Regions from separate parts of the Sporosarcina sp. FSL K6-5500 genome, predicted to be linked through region 3. Evidence: riboswitches for the same ligand, from Rfam matches in the RefSeq annotation. Region 3 holds a riboswitch; each other region holds the start of a gene.
What was found. A riboswitch is a leader RNA that binds a small molecule or an ion and turns the genes downstream of it on or off. The one in region 3 is predicted to bind cyclic di-GMP.

Region 1 (10,081 bases), 2.3 Mb from region 3:
CGCTGTTTCCGGTTCAGTTGCTAGCTCGGGTTTCGTTTCTATATTCGATTCAGATGGCAACACTGGTTGTGTCCCCAAATTCCCCAATCGAGGAGAGTCGGATGAGGTATATGATTGGTTGACGGGATATATGATCGGTAGCGCGGCGGTTTTGATCGGTGAGTGGGATATATAATCGGCAGCCCGCCAGTTATGATCGGTTGGCAGGATATATGATCGGTAGCAGGGCGGTTATGATTGGTGAGAAGAAATAGGGATAGTTTTAGGTGATAAACATACAAAAATCCAGCCAATCACGTACTTGGCTGGATTTTTGTCGTCCAATAAAGCTTGATTGCCTCTGATTTGCAGGGATTCATTGTCACTAACCCGCGCCTGCAAGTTATTCTGAAGTCGGCTCCGTTATTGGCGCTGTTTCCGGTTCAGATGCTGGCTCGGGTTTCGGTTCTGTATCCGATTCAGGTGGCAACACTGGTTGTGTCTCCAATTCAGGTTCTGGCGTTGGCTCCGGTTTCACTTCTGCCCCCGGCTCTGGAGCTGGTTCCGGTTTTACTCCTGGTTTTGGTGTTGGATTGATTGGAGCCGCTGGGTTTTCCAAGTCTTCGATGGCTTGCTTATGTTCTGCATCCAACTCGGCAATAATCGCCTCTTTTTCTTTAGTGAGGTCGATTTCTATATTCGCTTTTAAATTAGCGGCGAATTTCTGCAATTCACTTGTACGGATTTGTTTTTGTTCTTCAGTGAATTTCGCCAATTCGTCTTCGGCACTTTGCTTAGCTTCTTGCAAAGCTATTTTCAACTCGCCCATAAGTTTGTCTTTTTCTTCAGTGATTGCTGCAGATATTTCCTGTTCGGATGCCGTCCTTTTGGCTCCAAACCAATTTATTAATGAACTCCCGGCATCCTCGCCAGCAAATGCATTATTCATGCCGCTTCCTAGACCAATCGTTAACAGGAGAGCCCCGAGTAATAGGCCTATCTTTTTAAAACTGAAGTTACTTTTATACCTTTTGAATTTATTCGACATAGTTGCACCTCCATTTAAAACAATAAGGACCTCACTGGATGAGGTCCTTATTGAATATTAGTATTATTTGTTAATGCCATCAACCAAAGCTTTCATTGCTTTTTCAGCTTCAAGTTGAAGTCCTTTTGCTGTCATTGTAATAATTTTTTCCTGCTCCTTCACCAAGCCATCTTTCAAATCGGTAACTTTTGTGCGAAGTTCATTGATTTTCGCGTCGATTAAACCTTTAATTTCAGTAACGGTTAAACCCGTTTCCTTATCTAATTTAGTTTGAAGATCTGCTTTCGCCGCATTAATTGTATCTTCCAAGTCTTTAACAGCTTGATTAGTTACGGCTTTTACGTCCGTTTTAACTTTTTCATTCGCGGCATTTCCCGCAGCTCCTGTGTATTCCCCTAAATCATTTTTCGCATATTGAAGGGCGTCATCACCAGCTTGATTAATTAAGCCGTTAGCAAAATTTGATAAGCTATCAAATTGACCAGACAAATAAGTGTTGATATGTGCTTGTTCTTCTTTTATTGCATCAATATGTTCTCGGCTTAGTTTCTCAGTATTTTTGTTTGCTACACCTGCTTGGGCTACGCCCTTTGCATTAATACTGTTTGTAGCATCTGTTTTCAAGCCATTATATTCAACCGCCAATCCGTCAACTTTACCGCCAGCGTATGCTGCAACTTGTCCTGCTACATTTGTGGATGCCTTCCCAAATTGCCCGTCATACCAATTTTTGAGGTTTGTGCCTGCATCTGTTGCACCGAACGCTACTCCTGCACCTGTTACGAGTCCAAATACCATTGTTCCTGCGATTACTTTACCTTTTACTGTTTTGAACATTTAATTATCCCCTTTTATCATATTGGTTTGTATGAGTGCTTATTCGCTAAATACGTCTTCTACCATCTTTTCGAATTCCTGATCAATTTGTGCTTCAATGTTCTGCTTGTCCACGTAATCATTGAAGTTTACGTTTTCAAGTTTATTAACCGTAGCGTTCAGACTATTTATCGTGTCAGCCTGATACTTTTCGATGCCGGACTCCGCTTCTTTCACCTTATCGTCGCGGAAACTTGCCAATGCATAATCAATGCTTTTTTTTGAATCTCTCACAAAAACATTGACTTCTTTCAAGACCAATATCATACCGGTTGCAGTAGCTGCACCCAACTTTTCGCTTTCTTTATGGAATGCATTCTTATACCATTCGGAAAGGTTCTGTCCTGGATTGCCACTTGCATAAATGGTTCCTGCGCCCATTAAGAGAGTAAACACCAGAACAAACACCAGATTTTTTTTCATCGTTGACACCTCTTTAGTAGATTTCATACTTTTTTATGGAAATCTCCTCCAATGCTTTTTTCGGCTTGTTACCTTTTTTGTAACTACTTTTAGTATAGGAGTATTCCTGTCGGGCATCCTCACTCTAAAGAGTACTTTTCTGGTATCGTTTGTCTACTTCGGTTTTCTACTTTAGTGTAGTGTCGGTATACTTTTGTACCAGGTCGCTTCTACTTCGATGATTGGTTCTATTTTATAGAAGTAACTTTGGATATTGATTAATCGATGGGCAGTTGTAATAGATCTAGGTTCTTATCGATGTGAGAAGAAATAGCGACAGTATTCGGTGCTAAGCATGCAAAAATCCAACCAATCACGTACTTGGCTGGATTTTTTCCATACTTTTTTGAATAACGAAGTCTTGTAGGTTCTCATTTCACTCCGGTATCGCATAAACAATATACCGTTGCGGTGCATTGCCGATATACCGAAATGGATAGCATGTGGATAAAGTCAGCATTTCTTCCGGTGCTGTAGAACGGATGACTGTTGTATCATTTGCATCTACAATTTCCGTATCCACAACGGCATATGTAAAGGTACCATGCTGCATTTCCATAATGATTGTATCGCCATTTTGCAATTTGTCCAATCCAGTAAACACGGTGTCCCTGTGTCCCGATAACAGAATTTGATCTTTTTGCCCGGGATAAACGGTGCCTGTGTAGTGACCAACGCCTTGCTTTAAAGCATCGTCATCCGTCCCTTCCACAATGGGAAGCTCTTTTTGGATAATGGGAATTTGCAGGATGCCGATTGTTTGACCGTTCTGAAAAGACAGGTCGGGATGGGATGACTCAAGCTGGGGTGACTTTATTTTTTGTTGTTCCAACTCTTCCTTTGCCTGAGCTAGTGCGACTTTTTCCGACTGCTGTGCGGACTTAAGCTGCAGACTGGCGTATCCAATGAAAAATAGTCCACTCGCCAGCAAAATCACAGCCATTTTTTTCAGCAAATTGCATCACCTCCAGCTAATAAAGGATGTGTTGATTCATCTCATATTCACTTCAGTTTTGACGGAAAACAGAAAAGCTACCAAGGCATGATACGCCATGCACAGGCAGCTTTTCAAAAGTTTCTCTTTAACCAATTAGCCATTTGAGTCATTTACGTGTCTATTGAGCTATTTTCATCCTTCTGTAATGCCTGATGATCATCAACACAATTCCACCTGCCACAAGTACAGAACCAACTAACATCAAATTAAATATATTTGTTGACGTGGCAGGCAAGTTGAACCCGGCTGTTGTTGGAACGCCGCTGTCGATCTGTCCTGGTATTGTGACTTGAACCGCCGGGCTATCGCTTCCTCCCTCCCCTGGGTTATCACTTCCTCCCTCCGCAGGGTTATCGCTTCCTTCCTCCGCAGGGTTATCACTTCCTCCATTCGCAGGGCTATCGCTTCCTCCATTCGCAGGGCTATCGTTTCCTCCATTCGCAGGGTTATCGCTTCCTCCGTCCCCTGGGTTATCGCCTCCTCCATTCCCCGGGTTATCTCTTCCTTCCGCCGTAAAAGTGAAAACAAATGCCGCCCCAAGGCCTTGAAAATCATTTCCAAGGTGCTCCGGAAAACGAATAGTGATGTCCAGATTCTCCCCGCTGCCGCGTGTAAGTTTTCTTGCGGGCAGAGATTTAAATGCAGCCAATTTGCCCTGATACAATTCCTTGTCGTCGGCTTTTATTTCCAGCAGTAGCTCATTGAACAGCTTTTTTTCTCCACTGTTTTCTAACTGCATTTGGTAGGCAAAATCTTTGCTACCTAAGTTTTTGACTGTAATGGTCCGAGGTGCCCAGTCCCCAGGCTTCATATTGCTGATTTCAAATAACGTATCATTTGGTGAAATGCTGATGTCTATATCATCCTTGCCCGTGTTGTCTTCACCATCTGCTAATACGCTCGTCATAGGAAAGAAACAGATTCCGCTAATCAATAGAAGAACCGGAAACAGTCGAAACAGTTTGCTCATGATAATGCCTCCTTACATATCTTAGCGATTGATTCAGGAAGAACCTTCTCCGGCATCTTCCCCCACTATATTCACCTTTTTTTTCGGAGCCAATTCGATTTCTCCAAGTGCTCTCCAAATCGTAAACCCCGAGTAGATAAGCAGCAGGAATCCGGGTATTAATAGCAAAAGCGCACCGTTCTTCGACTGGGTAAAGTTAATGAAGTACCCTACGTAAGGCACTGTAAAACCGGTGTACTCTGCTACCACATTGTCAGACAGAACTGGATTCATGTCCTCTGCATTGTTGTTGTCGCCTTTTGTCCGGTAAAGTACGGAGTCGCCACTTTTGACCACCTCAGTAATCCTGTGTGTGATCAAAATATTTTCTGCTTCCTGAAATGTGATGACGTCGCCTTTTTTAAAATTAGTTTTATCTTCAGCCGGTTTCACAGCAATGATCGAGCCTGTTAGGATTCCCGGCTCCATGGATCCCGACAGAACAGTTTTTAGTTGGTAACCGAAAAGTTGTGGCTCGCCGCCTGAGATTTTCGTGAAGACCACTACGGAAGCGACACTAATCAGCAGAACCATCAATATGCCTGAGACGATGCTACTTATCCTCTTCATTCGTTTCTTCTTTTTCATTAACTTCTTCTCTCTCATTTGTATCACCTTCTACTTTCTTTGTATTATTTTCTGGTTTTACGACAGCGTTCACTTCAGCTTCATTCTTTGTTTCAGAGTTATTTTCTGGAGCCTTACTTTCTATAGAATCCTTTTCTTCCGGTTTCTTTTCAGTAGATTCATCAACAGATCCATCCTTGCCGTCCGGCTGTTTTTTACCGTCATCTTCAGGCTTCTGCTGCTCGTTCTCTTTGTTAGCATCCGAATCTGCTTTATCATCTTCACCTTCTGTGGCCTTATCCTTTTCAATTTCTTCCTTAGATTCATCATCTATATTCTTGCAGTCGGTCTTTATTTTCTCGCTTGAAACAGCATCCTGTTCGTTTTCTCCAACAGACTTATCATCTTCGCGCTTGCAGTCGACATCGCTTGGTGCAGCATCCTGTTCTTCTTTTTCCTTAGTCTTATCATCTTTGTCTAGGCAGTCGACTTCGGTTTCCTCACCCGATACCGTGTCCTTATCGTTTTCTTCCTTAGGCTTATTATCTATGTTCTCGCGGTCGATCTTGATTTCCTCGCCCGTTACAGCATCCTTTTCAATTTCCTCACCGCATTGATTCGTAAGTACAACCGGAACTTCCCATTCGGCAGTGATCATCTGGGAGACTTCCGACTGGCTACTGAGATATGCGGATGTGTCAGACGAAATATAACTAATGCTAAAGATGACTAAATAGCATATGAGTGCCAATTTTAAAGTCAGAAATGGACCTTGATGCTTTTTCCTACGTTTGCGCCTTCGGCTGGTTTTCAACCTGATCCCGCCTTTCGATTTTTTACCACTGGATTTTTCTTACGTATATTCCTCAAAACATAAAATCGAGTTATATGTTGAGAAATATATATAAGGAAGAGCATTGGTTGATTGATGAAATAAAAGGAAGGAGGAGAAGTGCTCTCCTCCCGGGATATATGTTATTTCTTTTCCCCTTTTGTCTGCTGTGCATCAAATGTCCATTTAAGCTCTAAAGAATCACCTTGGAATTCGTTTTGATCTTTGTCGTTCTCGACAAATTCGAATTGTACGGACAGCGTGTCAGAATTGCCGGCTTTTAAACCGCCTTTTTCTTCAAGGTATGGGACAAAGACTTTATTTGCAACGGCATCTGGTGTCATACCCTGTAACTCAGCAAGAGTTGTTTGGTAAACCACGTTGTCCAGTCCAGTCCACGGTCCCGTGATTGATTTATCGTGGTTCCACATGAAGTTAACTCGGATATGACTTCCAAAGTTTTCTACATTATCACCATTTTTGTCTGTTACTGTATACTCTGTCTTAAGTAATACCTTGGATATGTCGAGTGTGCCGTCATTTTTCAATGTAAAATCACGATTCATCCAGTCGCCAGGCTTAATGTTTTTTACATCGATAATTGTTTCAGGTTTTAGCGATAAATCCAGTGTACCGGCAGCGAATGTATTCGTGCTTGTTTCCACGTCGTTGAAATAAGCATATGTTCCCCCGCCGATCATACTTACAGCCAATGCTCCAGTTGCGATACCCATTGCAAGCTTTTGTTTAATACCCATTTTTAATTTCCTCCAATTAGTTTGTATTTTTTCGCTTTTATTGAATGCTTGTTCTTTTGTTCTTCCCTGCGACTTGGAAGAAATTATTTTCTTCTTCGATCTAAGGTATGAGTTCATTTTCACCTGATAAAGTAGCCTTGATTGCATGCACCATTTTCATAGTTTGGCAGCTGTTGTGATCGTTGACACCCCTTTAGTAGGTGTCATACTTTTTCATGGAAATCTCCTCCAATGCTTTTTTCGGCTCGTTACCATTTTTGTAACTACTTTTAGTATAGGAGTATTCCTGGCGGGCATCCTCACTCTAAAGAGTGATTTTCTGATATCGTTTGTCTACTTCGATTTTCTACTTTAGTGTAGGGTCGGTGCACTTTTGTACCAGTTCACTTCTACTTCTGTTAATGAATAGCTAACTCGGAAGTAATAGCTCTATCTTATAGAAGTAACCTTTAATATTGATTTACTGATAGGTAACAAGTAACTGAAAAGTCTTAATTCGCTAAAATACAAGTTAATAACAAAAAAAAAGAACCTCTTCAACCGCAGGAGATGACGTCATATTCAATGTAATTTGGTTATACTGAACTATATAAAAGAATATAATTTACGGAAACTGTGAAATACATCCTCTATATGGGCACCTTGGATGTATGGAGTTATTGGTGCAACCGACCTAATTACACTTGGACATTATGTTCAAGTTGATTGGGTTTTTATTATGAAATGAGAGGGTGTGACAAAAATCAGAAAGATTCTAGCTGATATATTAGAAGGATACACTCAGAAAGCTGCTGCTTTGGATTTGGTACAAGCATGCACTACTAATAAACCAATCGAAACGAATGATACCTATCTAGATACATTGAAGCACGGTATATCGCTGTACCACCTAATGGATAATTCAAGCCCTCAAATTATAATGAATGAAATAATAGCAGCTATCATCAAGCTTACACATAGTGATGAAGCATTCTTTTGGTTAACGGATGTAAATCATCAAAATAGCTACCTAGCATCTTCTACGAGTAATCCCCATATTGAAACTGGCCTAAAAAAAGAATGGAATACTATACGTCTGGAGAATGAACTGTTTGTCAGTAAAATTAACGAGGATTGGTACGGGATGAAAGTCATTAGAACCTCCACTACTATCGGCGTTATCGGCGTTAAGATTTCCGATTCAAGTGAGGCTAGAGAAACATTACTCTTCAATCGCCCTTTTGAGTTTTTAGCCGAACTTAGTGAAATAATGCTCGAAAGAATTCATACAGATTCAATGAAGGAGCAAATGATTGTAAGTAAGGAACAAAATCGTATCTCCAATGAAATCCACGACAGTGTTTCGCAAAGATTGGTCGGTATTGTTTATTCTCTGCATAGTTTACAAACAAAAAGTAAAAGTATGACAAGTACTGAGTTGAATGATGAATATCAATTTCTTTCACAATCTGCCAACACTACATTAAAGGAACTACGGTTGGCTATTTACGGTCTCAACTCGACAAAGAATGGTGAAAAGCCTTTTCTAGTCCAGCTGAAGAATTATTTGGACGAGTACGCACGGTTAAGTGATATACAGATTGATTGTCAAATAACGGGTGATGAAGCTTTACTATCCAGCGAATTAAAACAAGCACTCTATAGAATTATTTGTGAAGCTTGCGGAAATGCCGTTCGCCATGGTCAGTCCACGGCTATTGAACTCAGATTATCTATACTGGACGAGAAAACTGTATTGGAAATTCATGATAATGGAATCGGAATTAATTCGCACATATCCGATGGCCAGCATGAAAAAGGTATCGGTCTCTTCAATATGAGACGTCTTGTAAGTACTTTTGCAGGAACGTTTTTGATAAGTGGATTACACGGGATAGGGACAGAAATACAAATCGAAATTCCAACCGCAAAAATACTTGAGAAGGTCCAGGTGATTGGCTAATGCAAATTGTTATTGTCGACGATCATCCATTAGTAAGAAAAGGATTAACATCTATCCTTACTATAGATGGAGCAATTGAAATCCTAGGTGAAGCAGCAAATAGAAATGACGCGCTAACTCTATTCCATGACACTACACCTGATTTGGCGATAGTGGATCTTCGCTTGGGAAATGAATCCGGTTTGGAATTAATTACAGAAGCAAAACAACAAGGAATAACCTGTAAATTTGTTGTGCTAACTTCATCGACGGAAGAGCACGACTTTAAACAGGCAAAAGAAATAGGAGTCGATGGCTATATATTAAAAGAGGCATTACCTGAAGAACTGATCCATGCCCTCGGAGTTATCGGCAGAGGTAGAAAGTATTATGATCCAGGGGTGTTTGATTTGGTGATAAAATCGAAGGAAAGCCCTTTTGAAAATGATAGGCATATCGAACAGCTAACACCGAAGGAAAAGGAGATATTACTCGAACTCGGGATGGGCCATTCAAATAAACAAATTTCACAGGCTTTATATATTACAGAGTTTACTGTAAAAAAACATGTCAGTCAGGTATTAGCAAAGTTAGATCTTGCCGATCGAACAAACGCGGCATTGTATGCCAATGCTAAGGGCTTGGTGGCGTATAGCGTGAATTGAATAGGTGTCTAGTGCTAAAAGCTCCCACGATTAGTAACCTCGTGGGAGCTTTTCTGTTGAATAAGTTTCTAGTAATCCGCTTTTCCACTCGAATAGAGACTGACGAGAGAGATATGATTGGTTGATGCTGTAACTTTATGCTCGATTGGCTATGGATATAATCGGAGAATATCCGATATGCTCGGTCGGCCAATGGATATAATCGTAGAATATCCGGTATGCTCGATTAGCCCATGGATATGATCGGAGAATATCCGGTATGCTCGATTAGCCCATGGATATGATCGGAGAATATCCGGTATGCTCGATTAGCCCATGGATATGATCGGAGAATATCCGGTATGCTCGATTAGCCCATGGATATGATCGGAGAATATCCGGTATGCTCGATTAGCCCATGGATATGATCGGAGAATATCCGGTATGCTCGATTAGCCCATGGATATGATCGGAGGACAACCGATATGCTCGGACGGCCAATAGATATGTTCGGTTATACAACTTTATGCTCGGTCGCCCAAATATATGCTCGGTCATGCCGCATTCAACTTGTTTCCTGTTATTTTTCCACAGGCCAAACTACCGAACAAACACAGATTGGTTGGTTGGTGTTGAATAGGATGCCTTGCACTCCTCTATAATTGAGTCAACACTACTATTAGGGGGAACACTAGTGGACACTAACAAGATTACGATGATGGATGCTTACATGATTGAAACGCTTCGTGGCAACGGCGTATCAGATGATGAAATCATTACCAAAATTGCGCAGAAAGATATCGGCTTTTGGGAGAACGTGAAACCTGCTTACGATTTCAATGAACTTATTAAACTTTATGATCAAGATCCGCAAAAGTTCTTATCTATACTTTCAAATGGATATACTGTGAAATTCATCACAATGAACGGGTTGCATAACTTATTGAAAATGAAATTCGATAAAATCAAGGACCACGATTATCAACTT
Region 2 (10,081 bases), 1.1 Mb from region 3:
ACTCCAACGTCCACGGTGCATCACAGACTATCGCTCCCTTATGGGAAGCACTCATGGGAGATTAATATTTGTTAAAAATGCCAAGCATGACCTAATTCATGTGCAAGTCTTCTAGCACTCTCTATGCTATTATCATAATTTAATGAAATCCGCGATTCGCCTTCTGGAGTAAACGGAGCACAAAACCCACCCGAAGATTTTGTTTTACGTTGTTCTGCATCTACCCATCCCTTTGTAATTAATTCTTTTACAAATTCACACATACTGCTATCAATATTTACAAGAGACTTTGTTATTCCATCGCTCGCTTGTGAGAAAATAATCTGAAGAGAACCTTCTTGAGATGAAGTCATCAACTCATGCCAAGAAATATTCTTTTTCCCTACTTCTTCTGCTTTAATTCTTAAATAGCCAGAAAGGTCATGTATATTGGAATCTATTGTATCCCACATAGCATTAAGTGTTGGTTTGGATATGCCATTCAATTGTAATGATTCATCAAGGTAATCTACTTTTCTTATCGTGTTTTCATTAAGTCTTAGCCCAACCATTTGATTATAAATAGAAGCAAAAATATTTGCTTCTATTTCAAGGGTTTTGTTTAGTTCTCTGAATACATTGTGCCTTTTATATCGTTCCGTCTTAGACAAGGATATTCACTCCCCTTCGCTATTTTTGAGCAAAGAAAAAGAACGCCCAGTGGAACGTTCTGACTTGTTGCATATAATTAATTTACAAATAAAATACGCTAGTTTACTACTTAGTAATACCTTCAAATTCCTTCATTGTCTCATTAATTTTAGATTGAGTTGAAATAACCGCCCTTTGCGAATTCTCCGTTACTTCACTGACCTTCATTACTTCTTTTGTAATGTTGTCTACGTTGGCATTCACTTTTTTATCGCACCTTCGACATCACCAGCCAATTTTCGAACCTCTGTTGCCACCACATTAAAACCGAGTCCATGTTTCCCTGCTCGAGCCGCTTCAATAGCTGCATTCAATGCCAAAATATTAGTTTGCGAAGAAATGTTTCGTATTGATTTAGAAACTTCACTTATTAAATTGGTTTGTTCCTTCAAAGATTGAAATGCTTTTATGTTCTCCGTAGAGTTATCAGTAACCATTTCCCCTAAGTCCTCAGACAACTTTTTTAATTGAGAAACTATTTCTATCGTTTTATTTTCGCGTTCTGTAATATTTGTTGCGATTTTAAGTACAGCATTTACTTCACCTTTATCGTTTAGAACGGGAATATAAGTAGCTTCTAGGCAAAGTAAATCCTTTGCTTTACTAACCCTATGAATCTTCTCTTGAAACTTTTTACCTTTCCTTAGATTATCCCATAGCTCAGCATATTCCTTACTATTCCAGAATTCTAAGGTGCAAAATTGTTCATGTGACATATTCTTCATTACGTCGACACTATACCCCAAAGTCTGTGCAAAGTTCTGATTTGCCCAAATAACCTTCCCATCCAAATTGAATTCTATCATAGCTAAATTAGATTCTAGTGAAGCTAAAACCGCTCTTTCATTCAATACTTGGGTACTAATATTAATATTTGTAGCAATGTTCATGTTCATGTGCCTACTTCCTTTATAATAGATTTCCTATTCTTAAAAACATAATAGAAAAGAGTGGAATTACAGATTTTATTTCCCATAATAATTCCTCTACACTATACTACTACAAAGGAGGACGAAAGACCTTTTTATCACCATCAAGTATTACAGTGCCAAATTACCTAACCCATCACCTCCACCATCATCGACTCAACACAGCATCGGTTTACAAATGTAAAAAACGCCCGAATGGACGTTTTCACATTAATAATTATTCAATTTCACTACTTTGCAGTTTGTTCCTGCTGCGCGTTACGCATTTACACTTTCGGCTTTGCGACCCTGTCTTGCATGTAATCTTTTCATCGCAAATCTTGCTATTGGCTGTGCAACCAACAGTTCAATCCAAAATGCTATACCAAAGTTTCTTGGTCAAATGTGAAAGAAATTTTTAAATGGTTCTAGGCTTATTTGTTTCGTACCAACCCAAGTTCCGATAATCGATAGAATAATAGATAATACCGTAACATTCAATAAAGTATTCAATAGAATTCTGGCATTAAACCCATCTGATTGTCCCACGAATTTTGGTATCAGCTTACCAACAATCGGTCCCGCAATCAATCGTACTGATAAAATTACGATTATCCACATAAACGGAATAATCTTTAATGTATCTAGATATACCTCTTTACTGAAGCCACGTTCCAACCCTGTAATAATAGGGGCGATTGTGTTTACTGAAATAATTGAAATGATTAATAAAAATAATATACCTTCTCTTCCGTTTCTAGGTAGTCTTGTTTCTCCATGCATGTTTGTCATCTCCGCGAATAATATTTCAGATGGCAGACGTATCATGAGACATATATTTTTGGTTAATGAGAAAGCCAATATCTCTACACACTGATTTACTAATCATAGCATTTTCTTCAAATGAATGTCACCTCTCCGTCAGCCATTCCACACTCCTTATTTTTGGATAACCAGACTAATCGCATTGCTATCCTAGCCTTATACCTTCTCTATCTTTCGGCTTTCGTTTCGCGTATGCAGCATGCCGTCAACGGTAGATTTGTTTTCTTTTCCCTTAATTAATAGAAAACCACCAAACGCATTGTTTGCCAGTTTTCTTTTGGGAAAGTAAAAGAACGCCCGGTTGGACGTTCTCCATTTGTACTTATTCTTAGCGCTGAACCTTAACGTATAAACGCCAAATCTCTCTCAGCCAAAGCATCTTTCAGCCAGCAAGGATGCATTTTCAACAAATCTGATGGCAAATCTTGTTGTTCGAAATATTGAATATCGAGTGATTCCGAAGAATTGCATCGAAGTTCTCCGCTTATAATTTCAGCTAAAAAACAGGTTGTTATAAAATGAACTATTTTTCCTTTAGGGTATGAAAACACCTGTGAATCTGGATCAGAGTAAACACCGATTAACTTAGTAATTCGTATATCTAAATTCGTTTCTTCCTTCATTTCCCTAATAGCTGCTTCGGATACTGTCTCCCCGATCTCTACATGTCCTGATGGGATCCCCCATAGCCCTACATCAGCTCTTTTCTGCAATAATACTCGATTATCTTCATCTAAAATAATAATAGCGACTCCTGCTTTAAGTTCGTTAATTTCCTTCATTTCAATTATCCCCTTAAGTAATAAAATAAGGCTGATTGAGAAAGTTTCAACGCATCATATGCAAAAAATTTCCTCCTCGAACCTTTTATGTCAATAGGCACCTTATGCAACTTGAAAAGGTATGATCCTTGGTTTCAGACTTTTATTAGCAGAACCCTAATTACAGTTCTCCAATTTATTGATTTGACGGACTATAAATCATGATACCTATAGTACTATTTAAATTCAAGAGATACTCCAAGAATTCATTCAACGCCAATCAAAATCTCGCGAACACACGTAATTGCATTGTTAGCCATGAACCTCAGCTCCTCGATTCGCTGCTTGTCGCTGAATCTGGGCGCTAATAATAATGCGGGGTTTGAATCGGATGGTTGCTAAGCAGTTGGGTTGGGTTGGGTTGGGTTGTAACTTCGGAAATTGTTTAGTTGGCCATTGTTGCATCGAGATTACTGGTCAGGTTCAATCGGTGTATGCAGCAAGCAAGCCCACGAAAACACTTGACTGAACGTAAGAAAAGCACCCAGCAAGATGCTAAATAAACTCATAACTTTTACCTCTTGGATACATGAAAACGTTGTACCATAGCAAAATTATATCCTTTTATATAGGAATTCCCCATTATATCTTGATGAATGTGTTTATCTTGTATCATTTGAGTAACTTTTATCGACGCATCTTCTAGACTACTCGCAGATAAGTTCATAATGAAAGTTTCATTATCATTAAAATGAAGTGTTATCTGAAATTCAAGCATTTTCTCACCTCCCGCAACCGATGTTATCAGAAATATAGGTAAACTAAAAGTTAACACTCGTATGTAATTGGACTGTTGCATAGTTCTACATACAAATTATCGCACTCCCGACTTGCCTTTAAGTTTATCTTCTTTATTCTCTAAGAACAATATCTCGACGTATTTGGCATTTCTGACATTTGCATCACGATGGAGCCTTTCAGGTGTCGGATGGGACGTGCTTATCCAAGAGTACTTCTTCACCTCAAGAATCCAACGAAGAACTTCTATCCCTCTCACATTTCCAACTACGTGGATACGCTCTTGAATTATCCTTAACTTCGTTCCTATCTAATGACTTGTTGGAGATGCTTACTCCTTCGAAAAACATCTCTAATCCTTTCAGTTTGATTGATTCCCATCGACTTTTCCTACTTTGGTGCCCCATTAGCTGTTTTCGGGCAAAATAAGTGCAAAGACTAAAATCCAATAATAAAACTAAAAACAACCGTTAAGTTGAATCAGTGTCCTCATTTTTTCCGATAGACGATTATTTTGATTGTGAATAAAATTTTCATTTTGCTTGATACTACGTTAGTAAAAATATATAAATGAGGTGCTAAATGTGTATTACTACAAAGAAGAATTGATCAATCCCGTCACTCCTCCCGATAAACCCGACCCTGAAGCTGCAAAAGTAATGCAAGAAATTCTAGGTGGGCATTTTGGAGAAATGCGTACCATGATGCAGTACTTTTTCCAAAGCTCCAATTTCAGAGGTAAGGAAACACAATATCGCGACTTACTTCGTGGTGTGTTTTTGGAAGAAATCGCTCATGTTGAACTTGTCCAGAATACAATCAATCAATTGTTAAATGATTCAGGTGAATCTGCTGTACCAGGTAATGCTGGCGTCGATCAAGCACCTCTCGATGATGCCGTTAGACACGCAAATCCTCATCACTACATTATTGGTGCTCAAGCCTCTCTCCCTGTAGATGCTACTGGGAATCCTTGGAACGGTTCTTGGGTTTATAGCCATGGCAATTTGATTAGTGATATGCTCGATAACCTGGTGTTAGAATCAACCGGTGTCTTGCAAAAAACTCGAATTTACGAAATGAGTTCTAACAAAACATTTCGCGAGACATTAGCTTTCCTAATCGTGAGAGATAACGCACATCAGAATGCGTTTGCAAAAGCATTGGAAACGCTCGGCGTTGATTGGGGCAAGCTGTTCCCTGTCCCGAATTACGATATAAATAAATATCCTGAATGCAGAAAATATGTGGAGTTAGGGTATCATAATGCCCAGTTCAATTTCAGATTAGACCCAACTAGAATCGGGGAAATTTTCCAAGGACAGTCCCCTAGCAGAAATAATGGCGAACTTAAAGTTACTCCTCCACCTGCTGGATTCCCGGTTCCTTTACTGCCTGACATGCCAAATGAACATAGTCCAGGTATTCAAGACATGAATAACTAAATTCTTTCAGTCCCTATATAAGGGACTGTTTTTTTATCTCTTCGTGTAACTAACCTCATTAAATAGAACCTCACAGAACTCAGATTTATAGGATTGTTTCCAAACTGTCACCGATCCATAACTGACTAACCTATAATTAAGCAGATTTCGTAGTAAACTTACATTAGATAAAGTCAGAATGGAGACTATCAAATGACAGTTACAACATGGATTTGGATATGGATTTGTATTATTATCTTTGTTTTAGAACTCATTTTCATCTATTTCGTCGTCCATAAAAGTTATCGATATAAACATACGATTGATCCGATTGATGATCATATAGAAGAAATGAATAGAGAGTGAATCGATATAGATTAATGAATTATTTCTATGAAAATTAATTTATACATATAGAGCGGACCGGCATATGACAGTAAAAGTCCTTTCTATCATTTTGACAGCGCATCAAAAATAGTAAGTTGCTGCACCACGGTTAACACTCCCTCACAGAATGTTTGGTGCTGACGAATATACGGATCGTCCTATCGCTAGCACTCCACATCCAATCCCTGGTGCGTCGTTCAATATCTTTCAGCACCTCTAACAGTAACCGGGTTAAAAGTTTGATTATTTCTTCGTATGCGGTCATTCAGTTATCTACTTCGCTTTTTGGTCAGACTATGCGTTCCCACTTATTGCACTAGCTTGTAAATTTGAAATAAACTCCTAAAAAAAACACTTTTAGTTACAGTAACCATGGTACAATCATTCTAAAGGAGGGATATCCTTGAGATACATTCTAAGTGTTATTATTTCGATTCTTGTAATAGTTTTACTGCTTAAGCTAATAGGCGTACTGTAAACAGTCACATTATCTTTAAACTAAAAGTCAGTGGTTTTTTTCCAGGTTCTGCTTCTATATCGCTTAGGTGCCTGGGGGAAGAAATTGATTTCGTTATGATAATATCTAGTCCTCTTCTTAATTTACTGCATATAATGGGTCTCCCATTTCCTCGTACTGTGCGTTAAAGTAACGAACTGTCAGCCTGCAAAAAGCCATTTGTGGTGCTTTCAAATTCCTGTAATAAATCCCTATCTGTGTGATCCTGCGTATTAGGCGCATTCATGAATTTCATAAATGCATATTCTTTAGTCCGTAGATTCAGTTCGGCCTCGTTTAAAATTTCATCCACACTTTCCGCTACAATGACTTCGATATACATTTCTGTTGCCTTTTTATAAGGAGTTGTCTTCAAGTCGTTTTCCTCCACGTTTACCGTACCAAGCCTTAATGTTCGTTTTTATTACATTCGCAATAAAATTGTTTAATAAGTTTCCATCACATCTGCTACATATTTTGGTCGAACTGCGTACTACATTTTGATGGCTTTCACTGCATTTTCACTTTGCAAAAAAGCAAGAATCCTCAAGGAACATTGAATGTAATAAGCTAATAAAAAGCATAAAGAATATTAAGGTATAGCCAGTCATACATTTAATCAATGTTGTTGTTTGTAATAGATATCAAAGTATTACAGAGGGAGAATAGCTATGAGCGTTGAGTTTGTTTTAATGGCACCAACAGCTCTTCAAGTGTTTAAGGCAGGAGAGTCCAATCCAAAAAAAGTAAAGCGGATTGTTTATGGGCAAGCTACATCTGACGCAAATGGTATAGCCACACTTTATTTCACAGAAAACGGATTATCTAATGGTATTCCATTATTAACAACTATTGACTATGCTGTATCAAGCGTATATTCTACAAATCCTTCGATAAATGCAAGACCGAGAGTACAAATGCGAGAAAAGAATGTTGCTGCAAAATTCGTCTCTGCTAATGTCACAAATAATAGTAGTATAGTAGTACTAGGAATTAATGTATTAGGTTCAGAAAATCCAGTGAGTGGAATTCTTGTAGATTTTATGATTTTAGGTAGCTTTGATAGGTAAGAGAAAGCGACAATAATTTTGAAAAACGTGGATTAACAATGGTTGTTCGAAATTTCCGGGCATAAATCTCAAGATGACTGTGATAAAGACTGCTGATTATTTTTAATCAGTGTTCTTTTCTTTTCGGACAGCACATGTTAATAACCCACCTATTTGCCTACTACTCCTTTGTATTAGACTCTTTCATAAGATTGTTCTATCAAAGTATGTTAGTTTGTATATAGGCAAACTTATCGAAAGGTAAGGACGCAAAGCCAAGGGCCTAATACAACTATTTGTAATGGTAGCCGGTTACCAAGTGTATTGCTTTCTATCACTTGTTAAAAAGGATGAGGATCGTTTTCAATAAATCAGTAATGCTCGTAGATGATTCAAAATTCATGAGAAATCTATTAAGAAAGATTATCGTAAGTAACGGTTATTATGTCGTAGCTGAAGCTGGGAGTGGAGAAGATGCTGTGCCTCTTTATAAATCACACTTCCCGCATATCGTTTTATTGGATATCACTTTACCAAATATGAACGGTATCGCTACGCTAAAAGAAATTAAGAAAATAAACCCCAATGCTCGTGTTGTTATGTGCTCAGCCTTAGGGACTCAAGATTTAATAATTGAGGCTTTAGAAAATGGAGCCGCAGATTTTATCGTGAAGCCTTTTTTTGATGGACTTATTACCCAATTAAATAAAATCTATTGAAAAACATAGTACACTAACATAAAAGACCAAGAAATTACGGTCTTTTTTTCATCTTAAATGTACAATTCGTGTTTACTCCATCATTTCGCCCGCCCATGCATCCAACCAATTTAATAAAATCCTAACGCGATTAACAAAGTCAAAATAATGAATATCCATCCTTCAAACGAGGTCATTACTGTCGCCATAACTTCCAAGCCTCTTGCCTTTTCTCATACAACTCCCGCTGCAACAATGGCTCGTACACCACAACCTTGTAACGGGATGGCCACTCATTTAAAAACCTCGAAGTCAAATTAGCGAAAGCCTACAGTGACACATTCACTTTTCAAATTGGTGGAATATTTGGAGATTTTTTTCATTTAAACCCCTCATAAGCCTTGAGGCATAAGCATTGTTGCTACTATGAATTATTTCGTGCTAGACTAATCAGCCGTTTCGTACGTACGTTCTACAGGTGTGAAAATATGATAGTTTCAGCATCCAGGTACTAATCGACTATGCCACGCCGTTAAAGTAAAGTCCTAGGAAATCTTTTGAATTCGTGTGGTTGGGGGACATTCAGGGGGACACATTAAATGCGGACAGGCGCACGACTTATAACATAATAACAGCCACCTTCTCAATCGAGTTGGTGGCTGTTTTTATACTCACTTTTCATTTCCCAGCTTTTCAAACAAGTGGTTGACTTTATCACACATTTCTTCAGTTTCACCAGGATCAATCTCTTGTCTATTTCTTTTTTAGTAATCAACAAGGAGTTTGCCCTTCATTTCCTCTTTTGCAAGAATAGGATACTACAGATGGAGGTGAAAGAATGAATTTTAATAACCACTTCTCTAATCGTAAATGTAGTAAATGTCACATCAGTCCATGTTCTTGCAAAAATATATGTAGAGTACCAAGAGTGTTCATGGGGCCAATCAGGGCTATCGGGCAGGCTGGCTCCACTAGTACTATCGGAGCCACATGCGGGTTATGCGAATACGGGTATATTTACAATCTAACTCCTCAAACGGTACCTATAGAAGCTGATGTCTTGTTTGATTCAAATGGATTAATGACACCTGGAATTGTGCATACCCTTGGAACCTCTCAAATTATGATTAACGTTCCGGGAGACTACGAGGTTACTTTCTCTGTATCAGGTACGGAACCTAACCAATTTGCACTGTTTTTAAATGGATCGCTGGTTCCCGGAACAGTCTATGGTTCAGGTGCTGGCACTCAGCAAAACAACGGGCAGGCTATTATTGCCATAGTAGCCAACGATGTTCTTACCCTTCGAAATCATTCTTCTGCTGCAGCAGTTGGTCTTGCGTCTGTGATAGGTGGTACACAAGCTAATGTAAATGCTTCTATTGTCATTAAGATGTTGAATCCCAATGCTTAGGTAGAAATTATTCGGTATAAAACATCTTGGTTTCACTGGATTTTAATACAGGCTTCAACAATCACCTGATGCAAAACTTCTAAAAATAGAGGTGAAAAGTCGGAAGTAATTACTATCCATAGAAGAAACTCAAAAACAAATCGACCTTTCCCTATTCGGATTGGTCGTTTTAATTTACCGGTTCAATTAAACAAGTCGATGCCTCCATAAATAAACAAATGATTCTAATTTGCGCACCGACAAACTTCAACAAGTTCGCTGCACTACAAATGAATGCAATATTCAATAAATTCCTATCCGGTATTATCCCAGATACCAGATTGAAAAGGCGACCTTCTTTCGTCGAGAGGTCGCCTTTACCCTGTTTATTATTCAACACATTCCACTCCGATTATGTCCTCCACCGGCATACGGTCCCTACCGAATGGACTATCGACCGTAATCCACATCGCCTCAACATTTATTTCTTTTATGACAACCATGTAAAAAATGACTTTCCCTTTATCCCACAACTTTACGTGTACTTTGCATTCCCTTTTTTGCGCAACTTCTATTTCCATGCCAGCTGTGGACGGAAAATTTAAAGTTTCCAGTATTTCCGCTTGTATATCCTTGACTGTTTGTTCTGGAT
Region 3 (10,081 bases):
ATCCCTGGTCCATCATCAATTGAGGATACACACTTGTTTTCACTTCCCATTTCTTACTGAAGAGGAATGCCCACGGTTTTAAACCTATGATGGAACTAATTTCAATTTTAAGTTCCAATAGGTTTCTTATTAACAAATCCATACATTCTTCCAAACGGCTTTCATCCGTAAAAATTAGGTTTAACGGATGTGGATAGGTCATTTGAAATAAGGCTAGCACCTGCCCCTCCTCTTCAATCGTCGCCATAAACGGCTTCTCGTATCGGCCAGCTTTAATTGCCTGCAATACACCGAAAAAAAGACTGTATACATCTTCCCTTTTACCTAAAACAGGTTCAGCTTTCAATGCAAATTTTTGCACATCTTGATAACGTCTAAACTCCATCCCCACACCCCATTCACATAAAAATAATAAACATCGAAATATTATAACAATTCTACCACATTTAACCTATATGCTGTGACTCTGATTGAAATCCATTGGTTAGTGGAAAGCTCTCCTTATTGCACTGGAAATTATAAAGCTTCCCTGGGGATAATCTGCAAATGGGCCTAGAATGTTGCCACAGGTTGTGGTGTACTAAGGCTGCGTTCTTCTGTTACAGGCGCTTCCTCTTTTTTTTTGCAAATAAACGTCAAAGTGAGCTGAAAATAATGCCTGTCTTCTGTCCAAAAATGTTATTGGAGGAGCCAACCCCTGATCACCTTGTAAATTGCCAGGAATGCGGCCTTTATGAACAAGGGACACGGATGGTATGGGGTGAAGGTAATCCAGCGGCCCCGATTATGATTATTCTTGACAATCCCGGAGCACGTGAAGATCGTGAAGGCGAGTCATTTGTTTGTGGAACGCGGCAAACGCTACAAGAAGTTGCAAATGAAGCTGGCTTGAAAATAGATGATCTGTATGTCACTTTTATACTAAAAAGGAAGCCCGTTCGAGCATACGACAAAGAATTAGTACGTCAAATTTGTATGAGGCATTTAGAACAGCAGCTTACAGAAAAAAAGCCTACTCTCATTCTTTGTTTAGGAAATGTAGCCGTTCAGTCTTTTTTTCAAAATCCTGAAGCCGAAGTGAAGTCAATGCGGAGTAGTTGGCACGATATACGTGGATTCCAAACAGCGGTCGCCTACCATCCACTTGCAGTTAGACGACGTCCAAACTTACGTAACTTATTTTTGGAGGACTTGACTTTCGTTGCGGATCACTTTCATTCTTTAAACCTCTAGCTACGATATGAAGTTTTTGCAATCCAATATTACTATTAGAAAAAATATTTATGTTTGATAAATTAATCAGATATGGTAGATAGAATTCAAAAAAACAGGACACGCAATTAAGCATGTCCTGTTACCAACTCAGATATTTGGTTGTTTTGAAGTATTCAATATTTCTAGTTCTTCTTTACTTCCAACGTGATCAAGTTCTTTATTTTTTTCAATTTCATGCATGTCAAGAACGTGTTGGGTAGGTGGGATTAATAGACTTATTACGATAATTGTCACTCCAGAAAAAATCACACCTGAGAAAACAGGCGTTAGCCACAATTCGCCCAACAAGCCCAAAAACCCATCCGATTGAATTTTCGGCCCAGGAACGTGAGTAAGTGACGTAATAATATAATATACGAGTCCAACAGATATACTTGCCCATACAGCCGGAGTACTTACCCGCTTCCAAAATGGGCCTAAAACGATTGGCCAGAACAATGTAACAAATACAACATCCCACGCTAAATAGGCTAAATCAATAACTTTTTGAGCACTTAGAGCCAGGATTAAACCTAACAAAGCGCTTGCAAGAATCACCATTCTGGAAAAAAACAATAGTTTTTTGGGATCAGGATTCTTATTAATAAAATCTAAATAAATATTTTTAGTAACAATTCCTGAGGTTGCTACATAACATGCCGCAACAGTTGACATACCCATCGCCGCCATCGCTGTTAAAAAGATAGCAGATAAAATAGGAGGGAAATAGCCTTGTGCAAAAACAAGCATCAATGTTTCGGGATTGGAACTGTTCGGATAAATAGATTTAAAAGCTTCCCCTAACATACCAGGTATCCAACTAATAGCGATGATTACTGAACCTGCAATAATCATACTCAGCTGTGCGACACGCGGACTTTTTGCCGCTGCAACACGCTGACCTAAGTCCACTGCTGGAATATCACCAAGAGCTAAAACTAAATAGAGTGTCCAGAATTCAACTCCACCTCTACTAAATAATTCATTTACATTCCACCAATCAGGGTTAAATGTAACATCGGGATAATAGAATAAAACAAATATGGTTATCCCGAGGATTCCGGCTACCGCTAGTGCCCCTTGAACAATTTCGGTGTAAGCGACAGCCCATAAGCCTCCAATAACGGAGTAGAGTGCCGTTAACGAAACAAATAATAGTGCGGCTGGAAGGAAATCGATTTGGAAAAGTTGTTGGATAATATAAGTACCCCCAACAGTGAGAGCTGCGGCATTGAAAATACCAAATGCTACCGCCATCACGATTCCCGTGTATGCTCCTAATCTTTTACTACCATATCTCAATCCGTAGTAGTCCGCTAGTGTCCATCCTCTTAATCTTCTTAGGGGCTTAGTCCAGATTAATGCTCCTAAAATCATACATGTACCTAGGCCGCCCATTGTTGCGGACCCTTCAAAGCCTCCACTTGTATAACCCGAGCCGACAGCAGCAAAAAAGAATGGAGCTGCTAATAACGCGGCAATTAAACTCCCAGTTACAACGGATAACGGCATACTCCAGCCCGCCACAATTAAATCTTCAGCAGTTTTGACGCGCTTATATCCTTTATAGCCAATGTAATAAATAAAAACTAAATATACACAAAATACGATGATATTCATCAATTCAAGTGCTCCTCATCTATCTTTTATCCGTTCATAACTACTCCACCGTTTGGAGTTAGTATTTGACCTGTATAAAAATCCGCATTTTCTGATGCTAAAAATAACACAGTTTTGGCGATTTCCTCAGGTTGAGCCAAGCGCTTTAGTGGATATTTCGCTGACTCTTCCGCGATATAGTTTTCACCGAAAGCTTCGAGGATGCCAGTATATGTTCCACTAGGCGCCACAGCGTTGACCAATATATTCGGTGCCAACTCTCTTGCCAAAGCTTTTGTAAAAGCATTAATACCGCCTTTTGCCGCTGAATAATGGGTGAATTCTTCACACCCAAGACTTCCTATATCTGAAGAGATGTTAATAATTTTACCTTTATTTTTTTCCTTCATTCTTTTCGCCGCTTCTCGGCAATTATAAAAGTTTCCGTAAAGATGAACCTTTATCATTTTGTCCCACTGCTCATCAGTTAAATCTGTAATAGGAGCATTCTGTGCAAACCCGGCATTGTTGACAAGAATATCTATTGCTCCTAGCTGGTTGTCCATATACTGAAACATATCCTGCACTTGTTTAGAGTCAGATACATCCGCACAATATTTTAGTGCATTCACGCCATGGTCCTTCGCTTGTAGACGAACTGTTTCCGCCTCTTGATCGCTGCCAATATAGTTTATTAAAATATTTGCTCCCTGTTCAGCAAAAGCTAAAGCAATTGCCTTGCCTATCCCCATACTAGAGCCTGTAATGAGAACATTTTTACCGGTAAGCTTTAAATCCATTAATCTTCACTCTCCAATTTAAAGTTTGTAATTAGGGACTGCAGCTTCTCCGCAGTTTGGCCTAATGAAGCAGATGCTTCTTTCACTTCTTGCATCGACACCAATTGTTCTTGTGTAGCTTGTGAGACATTCAATGAAAACTCGGTAGATTGTTGAGATGTTTTCTTAATATTATTAACGGATGCGACTACTTCTTCAGAGGATGCAGAAATTTCTTGAGATGCAGCAGAAATTTCCCGGATTTGATCTGCGACTTCATCTGCAGATTGTACAATCCTTTTAAATATCTCGCCTACTTCATTCGTATAATCCATTCCCACTCTTACGTCTTCTTTTCCTTTTTCCATCACGGTTACAGATGCATTAGAATCCGTTTGAATCATATGAATTAGTTGGAAAATCTCTTTAGCCGACTGAGATGATTGTTCAGCTAAACGCCTTACTTCATCTGCAACGACAGCAAATCCTTTACCATGCTCACCAGCTCTGGCTGCTTCAATAGCAGCGTTTAGTGCTAACAAATTTGTTTGCTCTGCTATAGCAGTAATAATGTTCACAATGTCGCTAATCTTATTAGAATTAGCATGTAAACCATTAATAGTTTCCTCTATTTGTTCTACAGATGTATTAATTAATTGCATTTGATCAATCACCTGTTGGACAACCTTATTTCCTTGTTCAGCAGCAATTGAGGCTGTCAGAGACGATTCAGAAGCCGTATTGGCTGAATCAGCGATTTGTTGTATGCCACCTGCTGTTTCTTCCATTGCAGCTGCTGTTTCTTCAGTCATCACCAAAGAAGTTTCAGCATTTTGAGCGATATTCTTCATTTCTTTCGAAACGTTTGTTGAACTAATATACGATTCTGTCGCATTCATAGTTAGCTGATTGGCTGATGATGCAACGTGATCAGATGTATTTCTAATGTTTAATATGACATGTTGCAAATTTGAAACCATTGTTTTTATCGATTGTGAAAGTTGTCCAACTTCATCATTTGTAATCTGGAGATCCACATCGTTCAATTCTCCATTTGCCACTTGGTCTGCAACAATGACCACTTTTTTAAGTGGTAATAGAAGCCGATCAATTGTAAAATACAGCAATACTAATAAGATTGAAATTCCGATTACTGCAATAATAATCTGTTTTGTAACACTTTTTTTAATGATGGTATCAATATAATCCGCAGAGTAATCAATTCCTAACACTGCAATTGTATTTCCGCTTTCATCTTTAAGAGGGCTGAAAACTGTTCGCCATGATCCGAATGAGTCCTCAAAGATGCTTGTTACCTCTGATTGATCATTTTTAATTGCGAGCTTAGCAGTATCTACATGGACAGGAGCAAGATCAGTAAACAATTCCCCCGCTTCATACGCTTCATTCAAATTTTCCGTATAGCCGATAGGAGTGACACCATTATCCTCCATCTCCCATATATAACTCCAAAACATGATTCCCTGTTCTTCCCTTATGCCATCCAAGGTACTTTGCATTTTCAAAAATTCAGGATCGTCTTCCCCTTGAACTTTCAATAGACCATCTATATCTTTGGAATCTAGGTTCATGGCTGTCAATAAGCCAACACTTTTTAACTCTTGTTCTAGGTCATTTTCTAACTGGCCGTTCAATTGAGAAATACTTTGTGTCGTTAGAACAGTAAAAAGTGCTAAAACAATAATAGAAACTGTAAGTAAAAGCTTATACTTTAATGACATGTTTTTAAAAAAACGCATAATAATTATTTCCTCCTCTTCAATTTTTGTATCTTTCTTTACACATAAAAAAAGGCCCATTTCACAATGAAATAGGCAAATAAAAAAACTAGACTATTATCTAGCGTTTCTTGAGCAGCTCAGCCGTCATAGTAATAATTACTTTAGACCTGTAGCTTTGCGTCCCTACTTTTCAATAGGTTTGCCTATAACTATCAAAAAATATACCACATAGTCTAATAGATGGCAATATGAAGTACCAAAAGATTCATAGAGTAGTATAGTGACACCGCTTAATGTCCTGCTTTCAAAACACCCAAACTAGTATATAGTCATTGGTTAAAAAAGAAAAATAGTGCCTTTACTCCCCCGACCATATTTATTTTCCGCTGTTTTAAATTGTTACATCAAATTCTTTCCAAGGATAGCATTGCTGGAAATTTCAATATCAAAAGTATTCTCATTTCTGGCAACTTCAACCTTTATTCTTCCAGGTAAGAAGCAATGCCTGATATGCTATAGAAAGGTGCTGCTATGAAAACGCTATATAAAAATGCGAATAGCTTGCTCGACCTATCTATTTGTTTATCCTGTTTCATCAGATCTATCTTGCCCTTTTACTATTGAGCATTTTTACTTTTTTCCACTAACCTGTCCATTTGGTGCAATAAACAACAAATTACATAATTCAACATTTCAATAATCAATTTGTTGTTATTGCTTATCGTCAAAAATTATTTCTATTTCTGTTAAACAAAAGTTTCAGATACTGAAAATTTCACAACCATTTTTCCGTGCAAAATACTTTTTTGGCACCTGTATCTAACTTCACTTGTTTGCCAATAGCTAATGGATGCATTGGATGGGTGTGGCACGTATCGAACTCAGCTAAAATGGGAATATCCATCCCATCTAATTGCTCTATCAGTAAGTCCAATGGCTGCTTGCCAGTACCTAAATCATCATACTGTTCATGTTTACCTAAAATAATACCAGCAACTTTATCAAAAAAACCTTGCACTTTTAGCATTGCAAAATTCTTCTCAACAATTGAGGCATTTTTCATACAATCCTCAATTAATAAAATATCGCCTTGTTTAATTGTAGGGAAATAAGAAGAGCCAATAAATCCATACATCGAATTCACATTGCCACCTATTAATCGTCCTTCTGCAACACCACTATGTCCAGTCACCCACTTATTATTAAAAAGCGTTTTCTCTGTCGTTTTTTCTAACCAGTTCACAGGCTCATCAGACCAAAATGGAGACATTGGCACTTCATAAGGTAGCTCTGTCTCTTTCATAAAATATTGTTCGAAATATTGATAAGTATCATTTACTAGTGGTTCAAATTCACCGAACGAAGGTATTAAAGCAGGTCCATAATATGTTGAGATACCTGTTTTTGCATAAAGGGCGAGTAAAACAGCCGTTGCATCAGAATAACCAACGACTAGCTTTGGATTTTGCTTAAATGCTTCATAATCAATATATGGCAGCATGCTATTAGAGTTCGTGCCACCAATTGTGGACATAATCATCTTTATATTCGGATTTCTTAATAGCTCATTTAGTTCATCTGCGCGTGCTTTAGGTGAACCAGAACGATAAACATCAGACTGTCCTGTCAATCTACCTTCTACAATAACAAACCCTTTTGATTCTAAAAATGCTTTTGCACGTTCAAACCGTTGCAACGCAGTAACAGTTGCGGGTGAAGATGGTGTGAATATACCGATTGTATCTCCCTTTTCTAATCGTTTCATCATTAATTATCCCCTTTTTTCATAATTTAGATAGCCCAAAAAACTTAAGAATTTTCAATTTAATAGTGAAGTATACAACTTTAATCTTGACTTATAATCACGAATACTTGTTATTATACTCCATCTATTTAATAGTTTCTATTAAATTTCAGAATAATCCATTTCCTAACATCCGATTCACTATATAATCATAGCTTCCACTGTTTTTTAATTCCTTTGCTAAATCAAGGTGATTTTTCTCGTTTTGTGCTTTGCTTTCTTCCCATTGTCCAGTTATTGCATGAAAATCGTATAGAAGTCTTGCTGTATCACCTAAATCATGCAAACCTTTCATGCTCGGTATGTCTAAATGAGGCAAGGTCTTATAGGATAGTTCGCTAGCAAAATATATTAACTCCTTTTCCAGTGCGTAAAACAAGTTATATACAATTAATTAAGTATTTCTTCCCACTCGTCTGAGCATACTAACGGGCAAGGCTTATACAGCATTGTTGCATTATTCATGCATGCAACATTCCTAAAAAATTAATGCTTTTAACCATTGTTTATGTAAAACTTTAAGGAGGATATTTATTGTATGTATGATGTTGTTATTATTGGCGGTGGTCCGTGTGGCTTATCAACGGGTCTTGCTCTACAAGAAAAAGGACTTTCTTATGTGATTATTGAAAAAGAGGCGATTGTCAATTCCATTGTCAACTGTCCATTACACATGACTTTCTATAGTACTTCTGACCGCTTAGAAATCGGCAACATTCCATTCCTATCTCAAGATGTCCGTCCAAATCGAACTGAACTATTAAAATATTATCGTCTTGTAACTGAGAGACAAGAAATTAATATTAAGTGCTATCAAAAGGTTAATTCTATTTCAAAGAATGCAGCATCCTTTACTGTCCACGCAGAAGATCGTAATGGCAACACCATTCCTTACGAAGCGAAGATGATTGTTATTGCAACAGGAATTTTCGATACGCCAAGACAACTAGGTGTAGACGGAGATAATCTAGCGAAGGTATCACATTACTATAAAGAAGGTCACCTCTATTATGGACAACATGTTACAGTTGTGGGTGGTAAAAATTCAGCAATTGAAGCTGCTATTGATCTTTATCGTAATGGGGCCAAGGTTACACTTATCCATCGTGGAGAAACTGTCTTAGAAGGCATTAAACCATCGTTGTTATTAGATATGCGTAACCTTCTTAAAAAAGGAAAAATTGATTTTCATCCCAATTCCAGTATTGCTGCTATCGATGAATCAACCATTCGCATAAACTCTTCTGACGGAACAGTTACACTTCAAAATGACTATGTATTTTCCCTCATCGGTTATCAACCCAATATCTCTCTGCTTCAAAGCATTGGAATTCAAACTGACCTCTCTTCATTAGTTCCTTCCTTTAATCAAGAGACATATGAATCAAATGTCAAGAACGTTTTTCTTTCTGGCGTTGTAACGGGTGGCATTACAAATCGTGTTTACATTGAAGACGGACGCTTTCATGGCATGAAAATTGCAAATGAAATTGCACAACGTCTGTCCTATGTTCAAAGTAACTTATGATGTTAAAAGCTCACCAAATCACAATGAATGTGACTTGGTGAGCTTTTTTCAATTACAGACGATTTAAATTTAAACTATTTATGATCCCCTAAATAATAGGCTATCAGGCATATTATTTTATTATTCAATTCCATATCCTATTACTTTCCCTTCCACTTGGCTTAATGATAAAGGTCCGAAGTGACGGCTGTCTATACTTCTCCACCACTGGTCCCCCAGCACAAATACTGTGCCTTCTGGTACTAAAATGGCTTCCATGCTTTCTTCAAAATCTTCTTCAGTCATAGAGGAATTTTGAGAATCGACTGTTTCAAAATACTTTTCCTTATTCATTCCTCTTACGGTTGGAAATGAATAAAAAGACTCTAGTTTCATTTCATCAATATATAGCTGACCCTCTCTAATTTCAATTCTCTCTCCTGGTAAGCCCACAACTCTTGATATATAATTCCCTGCTAGATTTAAATTTGGATTTCCATTTGAATACTTCGGTGTTGCAAAATAAATAACGTCCCCGCGTTGAAAGCCAGAGACTCTTGGCTCTACTACAATTCTTTTTCCAGTACCTATTGTTTCATAATCGTGATTTCCTTTGTCCATATTATCTATTCCGTATTCTACAGTGATCATATTTGACTCTACTTCGACCATCGGAATTTCAGGGACGGATTGATCATCAATGATTGTTTTCTGACTTTCAACTTCAGATGTATACTCTTTAATCGTCATCATTAAAAATAGTCCAACAGCAAAGATGGCAAAGCTAGAAAAAATTAGTGGGAGCATGTTAAATTTCTTTTTTCCACTTTTAGCAATGACTTTCTCCAAGCTAATCATTCGATCAGTTTCTAATCTATCAACATCCTTCAACTCGTTAAACTCACCATCAAATTCATCGAAGTCATTCATCCGTTCTCCCCCTCCATTCTGTACATTTCTTTTTTCAGCGCAGCAAATGCCCGCACCATTGTTGATTTCACCTTTGTCTCAGTCCACCCTAAGATATATGCTGTTTCTTTGATCGAGCTTTCGTTGATTTTCCGTAAAATAAGGACGTCACGATAGGTTGGCTTCAAACTAGCTAGCGCATTGGACAACCTTACAGTCATATCCTTTTTCAGTAATTCATCTTCCAGCGAAAGATTGCTTGTATCCACATTCAGATCTTTATCAAGACTGAAAAATCGAATGATCCTTTTCCGCCTGAAATGATCATACGTAGCATTTCTAGCTATCTTCAATAGCCATGTCAACATACTAGCTTGTTTATTAAACGAATGAATATTTTTGAACGCTCTATAAAAAGTTTCTTGGGTCAGATCTTCCGCCAACTCCTTCTGACGGACTTGTAAAAAGATATATCGATAAATGCGAT

Region 1: another riboswitch for cyclic di-GMP. It lies ahead of MKX62_RS03305 (sensor histidine kinase); the one in region 3 lies ahead of MKX62_RS14735 (methyl-accepting chemotaxis protein).
Region 2: another riboswitch for cyclic di-GMP. It lies ahead of MKX62_RS19875 (response regulator); the one in region 3 lies ahead of MKX62_RS14735 (methyl-accepting chemotaxis protein).

What each region holds. Positions count from the first base shown of each region.
Region 1 is NZ_JBBOTP010000001.1:736,315-746,395, forward strand. It holds gene MKX62_RS03265 (hypothetical protein) at 383-1,027, opposite strand; gene MKX62_RS03270 (LeoA/HP0731 family dynamin-like GTPase) at 1,091-1,864, opposite strand; gene MKX62_RS03275 (hypothetical protein) at 1,904-2,326, opposite strand; gene MKX62_RS03280 (class D sortase) at 2,742-3,320, opposite strand; gene MKX62_RS03285 (hypothetical protein) at 3,481-4,332, opposite strand; gene sipW (signal peptidase I SipW) at 4,366-4,977, opposite strand; gene MKX62_RS03295 (hypothetical protein) at 4,925-5,596, opposite strand; partial or broken gene MKX62_RS24395 (hypothetical protein) at 5,597-5,752, opposite strand; gene MKX62_RS03300 (CalY family protein) at 5,914-6,528, opposite strand; cyclic di-GMP riboswitch class II at 7,128-7,209, shown strand; gene MKX62_RS03305 (sensor histidine kinase) at 7,262-8,470, shown strand; gene MKX62_RS03310 (response regulator transcription factor) at 8,470-9,114, shown strand; gene MKX62_RS03315 (hypothetical protein) at 9,788-10,081, shown strand, end outside.
Region 2 is NZ_JBBOTP010000001.1:4,159,893-4,169,973, forward strand. It holds gene MKX62_RS19835 (hypothetical protein) at 72-650, opposite strand; partial or broken gene MKX62_RS19840 (methyl-accepting chemotaxis protein) at 757-1,580, opposite strand; partial or broken gene MKX62_RS19845 (hypothetical protein) at 1,878-2,381, opposite strand; gene MKX62_RS19850 (NUDIX domain-containing protein) at 2,765-3,205, opposite strand; gene MKX62_RS19855 (manganese catalase family protein) at 4,567-5,427, shown strand; gene ytzI (YtzI protein) at 5,620-5,772, shown strand; gene MKX62_RS24495 (DUF6877 family protein) at 5,903-6,058, opposite strand; gene MKX62_RS19865 (hypothetical protein) at 6,435-6,665, opposite strand; gene MKX62_RS19870 (hypothetical protein) at 6,961-7,359, shown strand; cyclic di-GMP riboswitch class I at 7,573-7,658, shown strand; gene MKX62_RS19875 (response regulator) at 7,689-8,057, shown strand; gene MKX62_RS19880 (BclA C-terminal domain-containing protein) at 8,971-9,450, shown strand; gene MKX62_RS19885 (hypothetical protein) at 9,620-9,826, opposite strand; gene MKX62_RS19890 (hypothetical protein) at 9,819-10,081, opposite strand, start outside.
Region 3 is NZ_JBBOTP010000001.1:3,056,961-3,067,041, reverse strand. It holds gene MKX62_RS14755 (GNAT family N-acetyltransferase) at 1-385, opposite strand, end outside; gene MKX62_RS14750 (uracil-DNA glycosylase) at 655-1,233, shown strand; gene MKX62_RS14745 (sodium:solute symporter family protein) at 1,363-2,874, opposite strand; gene MKX62_RS14740 (SDR family NAD(P)-dependent oxidoreductase) at 2,901-3,653, opposite strand; gene MKX62_RS14735 (methyl-accepting chemotaxis protein) at 3,653-5,392, opposite strand; cyclic di-GMP riboswitch class I at 5,503-5,588, opposite strand; gene MKX62_RS14730 (S66 family peptidase) at 6,150-7,139, opposite strand; gene MKX62_RS14725 (hypothetical protein) at 7,288-7,473, opposite strand; gene MKX62_RS14720 (YpdA family putative bacillithiol disulfide reductase) at 7,717-8,706, shown strand; gene lepB (signal peptidase I) at 8,827-9,615, opposite strand; gene MKX62_RS14710 (RNA polymerase sigma factor) at 9,612-10,081, opposite strand, start outside.